3 regions of the Hoeflea sp. 108 genome follow, and region 3 is predicted to be linked to each of the others. Evidence: predicted binding sites of a transcription regulator. Region 3 holds the regulator's gene; each other region holds the start of a gene.

Region 1 (3,271 bases), 2.4 Mb from region 3:
CCACTGGCGAAGCGGGCGGCGGCCCAGGCGGCACCCGGGGTCGAGGCAAGGCCGGCACGGACGTCGAAACCCTGGTGGAAGAAACGCATCATGAGATCGTTGAGCAACGCCTTTTCGCCGCCGAACAGGTGGGCGCAGCCTGAAATGTCGAGGAACAGCCCATCGACGCCGTCCAGGGCGACAAGCGGCGTGTAACGGTCGCACCAGTCGGCCAAGCCTTCGAGCAGCCTGCGGTCGGCCTCGGGATCGGCCTCGACGACGTCGATGTCGGGGTGCATGGCGCGTGCTTCGGCGATGCCCATGCCCGGTTTGAGCCGGAGAGCCTCAGCCCGCGCGTCGAGGCCGGCGATGCGCTGGGTGTTGCTCTCGCGGTGGCTGATCACCAACGGCTTGACCTGTTGCGGGCTTGAACGCCAGGATCGCCCCAGGCGGCGCCGGAGGACGCGTTCGGCCGCGAGATGGGGAAACCACAGCGACACGATTCTCTGGACTTCTCTCGGTGAGGGTGTGTGCATCGGGGTTCCATTCCAGAATGAAGCTGCCGGGAAGAGCCGTGCGGCTCTTGCCGATCTCGACGGCGAAGGCGGGCGCGCCGATCGAACCGACCAGCGGCCCAAGAAGTGTTTGCCGCAGCGTCGCCGGCGCAGGCGAGACGACAAGCCGGACGGGTGCCGCCGTCGGCTCCGGTTCGGCCGACTGGCGCAGCAGGAAGACGGGGCGGCCGCTGTCCTGAGCCCGGCGATGCAGGCGGCGCGTCGCCGTGAGGTCGACGATGCGAGGATTGCCGCGCAGCTCGACGACGATGGCCGCGATCTCCTCGATGCGGGCGGCTTCCTCGGCGATCCAGAGAACATCGGCCGGCTTCGGCGCTTCGGCGAACAGGAGGCTTTCAGCCGGAATGCCGAAGAACCTGTCCAGGCCCGGCGCGTAGGGAAATCCCGCTTCCCTGAAGACCTCGGTCGTGCCGACCCACAGGACGAGATCCCTGGGCCGCGACCGCTCCCTCAGCATGCGGCTGACGAGACAAAACGCCAGCCCTGCGGCGGCACCGGCATTGCGGGTTTCAGTTCCGTGGATCTCGGTCAGCGCCGCCTTGGGCAGGCCGCCGCCGAGCGTTTCGTCGAGGCGATCGACGCCGGTCGGCAGGAAGAAATCGCGTGCCGAGGCAAGGCCGTTGCGGCGGACCAGAAGCCCCGCGACCGGCTGGCCGTCGGAAGGCGCGGCCAGCCTCTCGGGCAGCGTTCCCTCTATCTTCGCTATCTTCTGGCGCAGGGCAAAAACGACATCCCGCGCCACGGCGCTGGTTGCCATGTCGATCTGCTTTCCTATCAGTTGTTCCTGTTATGTTCCTATAGATTCCAGAGGCACCACGGAGAGTCAAGCCGATTCAAGGAGAATTTATTCCTCTCCAGGCACGCGCTGTTTTGCGGCTAATTTACCCCCGGCGTGGCAAAGGCCTCGTAAGCGAAGCGGCGAAAGGCTATATGCCCTCAAAAGGACAAAGAATGGCCCGCATCTACAAGACCCGCGCCTGGCACGACCAGCTTTCGCCCTCGATCGAGGAAATGGAACTCCTGGCGCTTGAAGCCTACGCACACCTGCCGCAAGAATTTCGCCAGCTGACCGGCGATGTCGTCATCCAGATGGCCGAGTTCCCGACCGACGAGATCATGGACGACCTGTCGCTGGAGACGCCCTTCGACCTGCTCGGCCTGTTCGAGGGACGCGGCATTGCCGAGCGCTGGAATCCGCAGACCGGCGAAGGCCCCAACCGCGTCACCCTCTACCGCCGCGCCATCCTCGACTATTGGGCCGAGAACGAAGAAACCCTGGGCGACATCGTCACCCACGTGCTGATCCACGAGATCGGCCATCATTTCGGCCTGTCGGACGACGACATGGAGCGGCTGGAAGCCTCGGTCGACTAAGCCTCGCCGCCCCTGCTCTCAGAAATCGCCGAGCTTGATGCCGGGGTCGTATTCGACGCCGTCGACATCCTTCACCACCGCCTGGCCGCAGCGCATCGTCTTGGTTTCGGCGTCGAAGGAATAGGTCGGCGAGCCGAACAGGTGCCAGCCCTTGTTCAGGGCTGCGGTCACCTTGTGGCAGAAGGTGGCGTCGTCGGGGCCGGTGAGGAAGCGGTAGAGTTTCATGTCAGTCTCCCTCTTCAGTGCCTGAGGCCTTCGAGTTGTGTCGCCCGCGCCAGAAGCCGTTCGGCCTCGGCCAGATGCAGCCGCTCGACCATCTTGCCGCCGAGCGAGATTACACCTGACGCAGTATTCTCCGGAAGCGCGAAGGCATCGACCACCGCGCGCGCCTCGGCAAGCGCCTCGTCCGAAGGTGAGAACGCCGCATTGGCCGGGCCGATCTGTGCCGGGTGGATAATGCTCTTGCCGGAAAAGCCCATGGCGGCGGCTTCACCGCATTCGAGGGCAAAGGCATCGAGGTCGCGGAAATCGTTGGACACGCTGTCGAGCATGTCGACGCCGCCGGCCCGGGCGCACAGCACCATCTGCAGCAGCCAGGGCTGGAGATAACGACGATCGGGCGTGATCTTGACGCCGGTGTCCTTGGCGAGATCGTTGAGGCCGGCGATCAGGCACGACAGCCGGGCCGAAGGATCGCGGCCGAGTTCTGATATGGCCGGTAGATTGAGCAATGCCCGCGGCGTCTCGATCATCGCCCAGAGCTTCAGCGTATCGGGCGCATCGGCCTCGTCGAGCACGTCATTGGCTTCGAGCAGATCGCGCGCCGTTTCCACCTTGGGCAGCACCACGCCGTCCGTTGCCCAGCCGCTGGCCGCCGCCAGATCGTCAGCACCCCAGGGACTGGCAAGCGAATTGATACGCACCACATATTCGCGCCCGCCTTCAGGTCGCTCGGCAAAGAAGCGCGCCAGCCGCTCGCGGGCAGCTGCCTTGTGCTCGGGCAGCACGGCATCCTCGAGATCGAAGATGACGGCGTCGCAGGCAAGCTGGGGCAGCTTAGCGATGGCCTTCTCGTTGGTGGCCGGCACAAAAAGCGCCGAACGGCGCGGACGGGGCAGAGAATGTGACATCTGGTCTTCTTGCCCGGCAACGCTGGCCCTTGCAAGAGCTTGCGGGGCAGTGGCGTAACTGGTTTTCTCTTCCATCCGAACAGACGGAATCATCTCATGGCACGCTACGACGTGGTCATCATCGGCGGCGCGATCGTCGGCAGCTCGATCGCCTACTATCTGCGCGACGAGGGTTTCACCGGCTCGATTGCGCTGATCGAGCGCGACCCGCAA
Region 2 (3,271 bases), 1.4 Mb from region 3:
GCATGTCGGGCTCCGGCGCCACCTGCTTCGGCATTTTCGCCAGCCAGGCGGCAGCCCAGCGTGCTGCGAATGCAATCGTCAGCAGGCAGCCCGGCTGGTTCACCGCCGCCACCAAGTCCATGATCCAGGAGCCAAGGCGATGAGCGAGCCCCGCGCCTTCATTCCCGTCGGCATTGCCGTGCTCACCGTCTCCGACACCCGCACGCTCGCAGACGACAAGTCGGGGCAGACGTTGGCCGACCGCATCGTGGCCGAGGGCCATGTGCTGAGGGCACGCGACATCGTCACCGATGACAAGGATAGTATCCGAGAGCGCGTCACCACATGGTCGTTAGACAAGGACATCGACGTCATCATCACCACAGGCGGCACCGGCTTCACCGGCCGCGACGTGACGCCTGAGGCGCTGGAGCCGATCTTCGAGAAGCGCATGGACGGCTTCTCCGAAGTCTTCCACCGCATTTCCTACGACAAGATCGGCACGTCGACGATCCAGTCACGCGCCACAGGCGGCGTGCTCAACGCCACCTTCGTCTTCGTGCTGCCTGGCTCGCCCGGCGCCTGCCGTGATGCCTGGGACGGCATCCTCAAGCCGCAGCTCGACTATCGCCACATGCCGTGCAATTTCGTGGAGATCATGCCGCGCCTCGACGAGCATCTTAGGCGCGGCGGCACCAAGTCAGCCTGAGCTATCTCCGCCCTGCAGCGACGGTGATTTCAGCTTCCAGCGTCTTCATCGCCAGCCCGCGTGCAATGCCCTCGGCATCCGCGCCATTGCGGGCCTGAATCGCCGCCTGCTTCCTAGTGATGACCAGCCCTTGCTCCAACGCCCGGGGCCGCGACGTGATGCGCTGCCACAACGGCCTGTTGCTCGCCTTCGCGCGGGTGAAGCGCGCGCCCATCGTCAGCTTGGCCGTGTGGCGCATGACATCGTCTGTCCAGCCGTCAGCCAGCCGCGCCCCTGGCTCGAGCAGAAGCAGCCAATCGCCCTTCGCCTGCGCGATACCCGCCTTTATGCCACCTTCGGCCAGGAACACGCAGCCGGCATGCTCGGCGACATAGTGGGTCTGGTCGGTCGAGCCTTGATCGCAGACGATCACCTCGCGCACGACGCCCTCAACGGCACCGCCGACCAGCGACGCCAGCGTCCGGGCCAGAGCTTCCTCGTCGTTTCGCGTTTCGATCAGCACGCTCAGCATCCCTAGCCGCATATCCGAAAGCAGGCCGATGCGCCAGCGCGGTCGAGCAAACGACAAAGTTCTTGCTTTGTTCTCATTTAAGAAATAGGAATAGTTTCATGTCGGGCGAATCGACGGCCGGCCATTCCCACCGGGAGACAATGAGATGGAACCCATTGCACGGGCCGATGTCGCAGCTTTCAAAGGCGGTGGCGCGACAATGGCCAACGCGATGATCGAAGAGAGTGGCCTGCGCATCAATCACGAGCGCCGGCGCGGACGTGGCTCCGGCGTCAACCCCTCCGGGCGTTTCGAACCGACGACGCGTCATGTCTTCGACGACGGCTGGAGCACCATCGAAGAACTGCCGCCTTTCAAGACCGAAGTGCAGGTGGAAAAGCCGCGCACCATCATCACCCGCAACGACTCCCCCGACATCTCCTTCGACCGCTCGATCAATCCCTATCGCGGCTGCGAGCACGGCTGTGTCTATTGCTTCGCCAGGCCAACCCACAGCTACATGGGCCTGTCGGCAGGACTGGACTTCGAGGCGCGGCTGTTCGCCAAGCCCGATGCGGCAAAGCTGCTCGACCGCGAGCTGTCGAAGGACGGCTACCAGCCGCGCACCATCGCCATCGGCACCAACACCGATCCTTACCAGCCGATCGAGAAGAACTGGCGCATCATGCGCGAGGTCCTCGAGGTGCTGGAGGCGCGCAACCATCCTGTGGGCATCGTCACCAAGTCGGCGCTCGTGGCCAGGGACATCGATATCCTGGCACGCATGGCGGAGAAGGGTCTCGCCAAGGTGGCGCTGTCGATCACCACGATGGACCGGCTGCTTGCCCGCACCATGGAACCACGTGCGGCGACACCGACCAGGCGGCTTGAAGCCATCCGCCAGCTGTCGCAGGCCGGCATTCCCGTCTCGGTCATGGTGGCGCCGATCATCCCCGGCCTGACCGACCAGGAGATCGAACGTATACTCGACTCGGCCGCCGCCGCCGGTGCGACCGGAGCCGGCTACGTCATCCTGCGCCTGCCGCTCGAAGTCAGCCCGATCTTCAAGGACTGGCTGTTGCGCCACTATCCCGACAGCTATCGCCATGTGCTGTCGCTGATCCGCTCGATGCGCGACGGCAAGGACTACGACGCTGAATGGGGCAAGCGCATGCGCGGCAAGGGCCCCTATGCCTGGCAGATCGGTCGCCGCTTCGAGATGGCCGCCAAACGGCTTGGCCTCAACTCCGAGCGCACCCCGCTCAGGACAGACCTGTTCAAGGCCGCCCCGAAAGACCAGCAGCAGTTGATGCTGCTCTGACCCTACAAGAGAATCCCGTCCGGCCTCCCCCGTGGCCAGCTGACGGTGCCTTCCCGAGCCGCCGCCCCATACGGACGGGAAGGTCTTGCGGAGAATCGGAGCCGATGCGAGCATCGCCGCACTATGGCTCGCCCGCGTTCCGATTCTCCGCCCCTCTTCGAGATCGTCGAGAAACCCGACTTCTCCTTCGAACAAAAGGCGATGAAGGCCGGGCAGTGGCCATGCGCCGGCATGGATGAAGCAGGGCGCGGCCCACTCGCCGGCCCTGTCGTGGCTGCGGCGGTCGTGCTCGACCCCGACAACATCCCTGCCGGCTTGGACGATTCCAAGCGTCTCAGCGCAGCCCAGCGCGACGCATTGTTCGACGAGATCCTGAGCAAGGCGCTGGGTGTGGCAGTGGCGTCGGTCTCGGCCGACAGCATCGACCGCAGCGACATCCGCAAGGCCAGCCTCGAGGCCATGCGGCGCGCGCTCGCCGGACTGCCGGTCGTTGCCCAATCGGCGCTCGCCGACGGCCGCGACGTGCCTCCCGGCCTCGCCTGCACCTGCAAGGCGCTGGTTAAGGGCGACCAGCGCTCGCAGTCGATCGCCGCAGCGTCCATCGTCGCCAAGGTTACCCGCGACCGGATGATGACGGCCTGCGGCGCCAACGATAATCGCTACGGCTTCGAAATCCACATGGGCTATGCGACCGCACGCCATCGCGCGGCGATCGTCGAACATGGCGCATCCATCCGCATCCACCGCGTCTCCTTCGCGCCGTTCAAGGACT
Region 3 (3,271 bases):
CACCGGCAAGACCGGCGTCGAGATGGAGGCGCTGACGGCTGCCTCAGTTGCCTGCCTGACCATCTACGACATGGCCAAGGCGGCCGACCGCGGCATGGTGATTTCAGGCATCCGGCTGATCGAAAAGACCGGCGGCAAGTCGGGCGACTTCAAGGCGACAGAATAGATGGCACTGCTGCCGGTCACCGAGGCTCTCGAACGCCTGCTTGAAGGTGCCGCACCCACCGGCACGGATCGGGTTACCCTGCACGAGGCAGCCGACCGCGTTCTGGCGGCACCGCTGTACGCCTTGCGCACCCAGCCGCCTTTCGACGCCTCCGCCATGGACGGCTATGCTGTCAGGGCAGCAGACATCGCCACGCTTCCGGCGAAACTTTCAGTCATCGGCCAGGCCCCGGCGGGACGACAATTCACCGGGACCGTCAGTACGGGACAGGCAGTGCGCATCTTCACCGGAGCGCCGGTTCCCGCGGGGGCGGACACCGTGGTGATCCAGGAAAACGCGCGTGATCTCGGCAATGGTGCGGTCGAAGTGCTGGAACCGACAGATCCCGGCCGCAACATTCGCCTCAGCGGCCTCGATTTCAGCGAAGGCGACCTCATCCTCGACGCCGGCCGCCTGCTCGATCCGGCAGCCCTCTCGCTGATCGCCTCCGCCAATCACCCCGACGTCCAGGTGGTGCGCGCACCACTGGTCGCGATCATCGCCACCGGCGACGAGCTTCTGCTGCCGGGTAGCACGCCCGGCCCCGACCAGATCATCTCGTCCAACGCCTATGGCGTCGCTGCAATTGCCCGCTCGATCGGCGCTCGTGTGCTCGACCTCGGCATAGCCGCCGACAGCACGGACGCCATCTCGGGGTTGGTCCAGAAAGCACTCGACGCCAAGGCCGATGTCATCGTCACACTGGGCGGTGCGTCCGTCGGCGACCACGACCTAGTGCATCGCGTGTTAACCGGCCTCGGCATGGATCTTTCGTTCTGGAAGATCGCCATGCGCCCCGGCAAACCGCTGATGTTTGGTCGCCTCGGCGCGACGCGCTGCGTCGGCCTGCCCGGCAATCCGGTCGCGAGCCTCATCTGCTCGCACATCTTCCTGAAGCCGCTGCTGGCAAAATTGGGCGGACGCTCTCACGTCGCCGACATCAGGGACGGTGTGCTCGATACGCCGATGCCGGCCAACGATCTGCGTCAGGATTTTGTCCGCGCTGTCGCACGCCAGACCCTTGATGGGCTCGTCGTCACGCCGTTTACGGTGCAGGATTCGTCCATGCTCCGGACGCTGGCCGACGCCAATTGCGCTGTTATCCGCGGCCCCTTTGCGGAACCGGCCGAATCCGGCAGTGCCTGCCGCGTGCTGATGCTGCGCTGAACAATCCCGCCGATAACCTTCACGAAATTTAAACAGTTGCGGAACACAACTGGAACAGATAGTGTTTGTTCCGGGTTTGTTTTTCTCGCGATTCCTTGGGGGCGGCGATGCTGACGCGCAAACAACATGAGCTTCTGCTGTTCATCCATGAGCGGTTGAAGGAGGCGGGCATCCCTCCATCCTTCGATGAAATGAAGGAAGCGCTCGACCTCGCCTCCAAGTCCGGCATCCATCGCCTGATCACCGCACTCGAGGAACGCGGCTTCATCCGCCGCCTGCCCAACAGGGCACGAGCGCTCGAAGTGCTGCGCCTGCCCGACTCGATTGCGCCCGGTCTCAACGCTGCCAGGAAGTTCTCGCCAAGCGTCATCGAAGGGTCGCTTGGCCGCAAGCCCGAGCCGTCGCGCCCGGCCGCTGCAAGCAACGACGACGATGCCGTGTCCGCCATTGCCATTCCAGTCATGGGACGGATCGCTGCGGGTGTGCCGATCGACGCGATCCAGCACCGGACACACACCATTTCGGTGCCGCCAGACATGATCATGGGCGGCGAGCACTATGCGCTTGAGGTCAAAGGCGACTCGATGATCGAGGCCGGCATTTTCGACGGCGACACTGTCATCATCCGGAATGCCAGTACCGCGAGCCCCGGCGAGATCGTCGTGGCCCTCGTCGACGACGAGGAGGCGACGCTGAAACGTTTCCGCCGCAAGGGCGCCTCGATCGCTCTGGAGGCAGCCAATCCCGCCTATGAGACCCGCATCTTCGGGCCAGACAGGGTCAAGGTGCAGGGCAAGCTCGTCGGGCTGATCCGCCGCTACTAGGGCAACTCCCAGAAGACGAAGCGTTTTCCGTCTCAAGTTGTGTAAGAGCAAAGACATTGAGCGTGGCCGCAATCCGAGGAGAGCGGAAATGGCGATGGTAGTCTTGAGATGCTTCGAGGCCGTATAGACCGCAGTTTCGAGCTTGCCGCATATGGCACGCTTGCCTGCGGTGGGCTATTCGGTCGTCGCGTTGTCTGGCTGTTTTCTCACCGCCTCTTGGCGATTGGGTGCAAGTCCCCTCGCCTCGCGGGAAAATTGGCGGTGCGCATGCCATGGCCGGTAGGGCTCGGTGATGGCATATTCGACCGATAGCACCGACGCGCCGCCCGCCACGACTGGCGTCAGATAGACCGCGGCGCTGCCCAGACGCGCCAGATCGCGCTTGGTCACTACGGTTGCGACCTGCCCGCCACAGACATCTCCAGCAGTCGCATCGTCGATGACGACGAGTGCAGCCGTTCGGCAGACTTGCCACGCCGCAGCAGCATTGGACGCGTGGACAACCGTCGCGCCGGATTGATGTCGAAGCGTGCACAAACCCGCGGAGCAGTGGAAGGCACTTGCGCCGGCGACGGTTTTGACGGCGTCCTCAGCTGGCGCAAGGCCTTTGGCCCGACCATTCGCAGGAAGGCTCTGCGGCGCGGCCCCAAAGCGTGGGCCATCGGCCGCCGGAGCTGCGGTCCCTCTGGTCTTCTCTGCATCCTGCGACGGCTTGCTAAGCTCTTCCACCGCCAACGCCCGCATCCAGTTGTCTGACGTGAACTGGTTTGGCCTTGGCCTGTTGACCGCGAGCTTGCCATCGTCGGTGGCGACGCCGACGAGGCGTCCATCTTCGGCCACGAGCACATCCGGCGACGGCGCGACGCCGATGACGAGCACGCCGGCCACGACGAATGGCACTGCGGCAAGGCGCAGCCAGGTCGTCGCCGTCGCAGCGACGACAAGGGCTATTGTCACCAGCACGACCGACCAGGTCGATACCAGCCCGACGGCGTCCAGCGGCGAGCGGTCGGAAATCCATTCGGCCATGGCGATCATGACGCGCAAACCGGCGCCCATGACATCGAGGAACGGC

What was found. The regulator LexA, encoded in region 3, represses DNA repair genes until DNA is damaged. The targets are predictions, from matches to a motif close to TGTTCNNNNTGTGTTCNG.
Region 1: a site for LexA is predicted at 1,334-1,351, ahead of B015_RS0124635 (metallopeptidase family protein). Genes of this name have one in related genera too.
Region 2: a site for LexA is predicted at 1,257-1,274, ahead of B015_RS0105980 (PA0069 family radical SAM protein). Genes of this name have one in related genera too.

Annotation. Positions count from the first base shown of each region.
Region 1 is NZ_KB890024.1:4,951,529-4,954,799, forward strand. It holds gene B015_RS0124625 (DNA polymerase Y family protein) at 1-383, opposite strand, end outside; gene B015_RS33950 (hypothetical protein) at 325-1,311, opposite strand; gene B015_RS0124635 (metallopeptidase family protein) at 1,506-1,928, shown strand; gene B015_RS0124640 (DUF1737 domain-containing protein) at 1,947-2,153, opposite strand; gene B015_RS0124645 (CoA ester lyase) at 2,168-3,058, opposite strand; gene B015_RS0124650 (FAD-binding oxidoreductase) at 3,155-3,271, shown strand, end outside.
Region 2 is NZ_KB890024.1:1,212,043-1,215,313, reverse strand. It holds gene B015_RS0105995 (4-(cytidine 5'-diphospho)-2-C-methyl-D-erythritol kinase) at 1-143, shown strand, start outside; gene moaB (molybdenum cofactor biosynthesis protein B) at 140-688, shown strand; gene B015_RS0105985 (glycosyltransferase) at 690-1,199, opposite strand; gene B015_RS0105980 (PA0069 family radical SAM protein) at 1,345-2,499, shown strand; gene B015_RS0105975 (ribonuclease HII) at 2,623-3,271, shown strand, end outside.
Region 3 is NZ_KB890024.1:2,597,681-2,600,951, forward strand. It holds gene moaC (cyclic pyranopterin monophosphate synthase MoaC) at 1-166, shown strand, start outside; gene glp (gephyrin-like molybdotransferase Glp) at 167-1,372, shown strand; gene lexA (transcriptional repressor LexA) at 1,480-2,196, shown strand; gene B015_RS0112780 (ComEC/Rec2 family competence protein) at 2,371-3,271, opposite strand, start outside.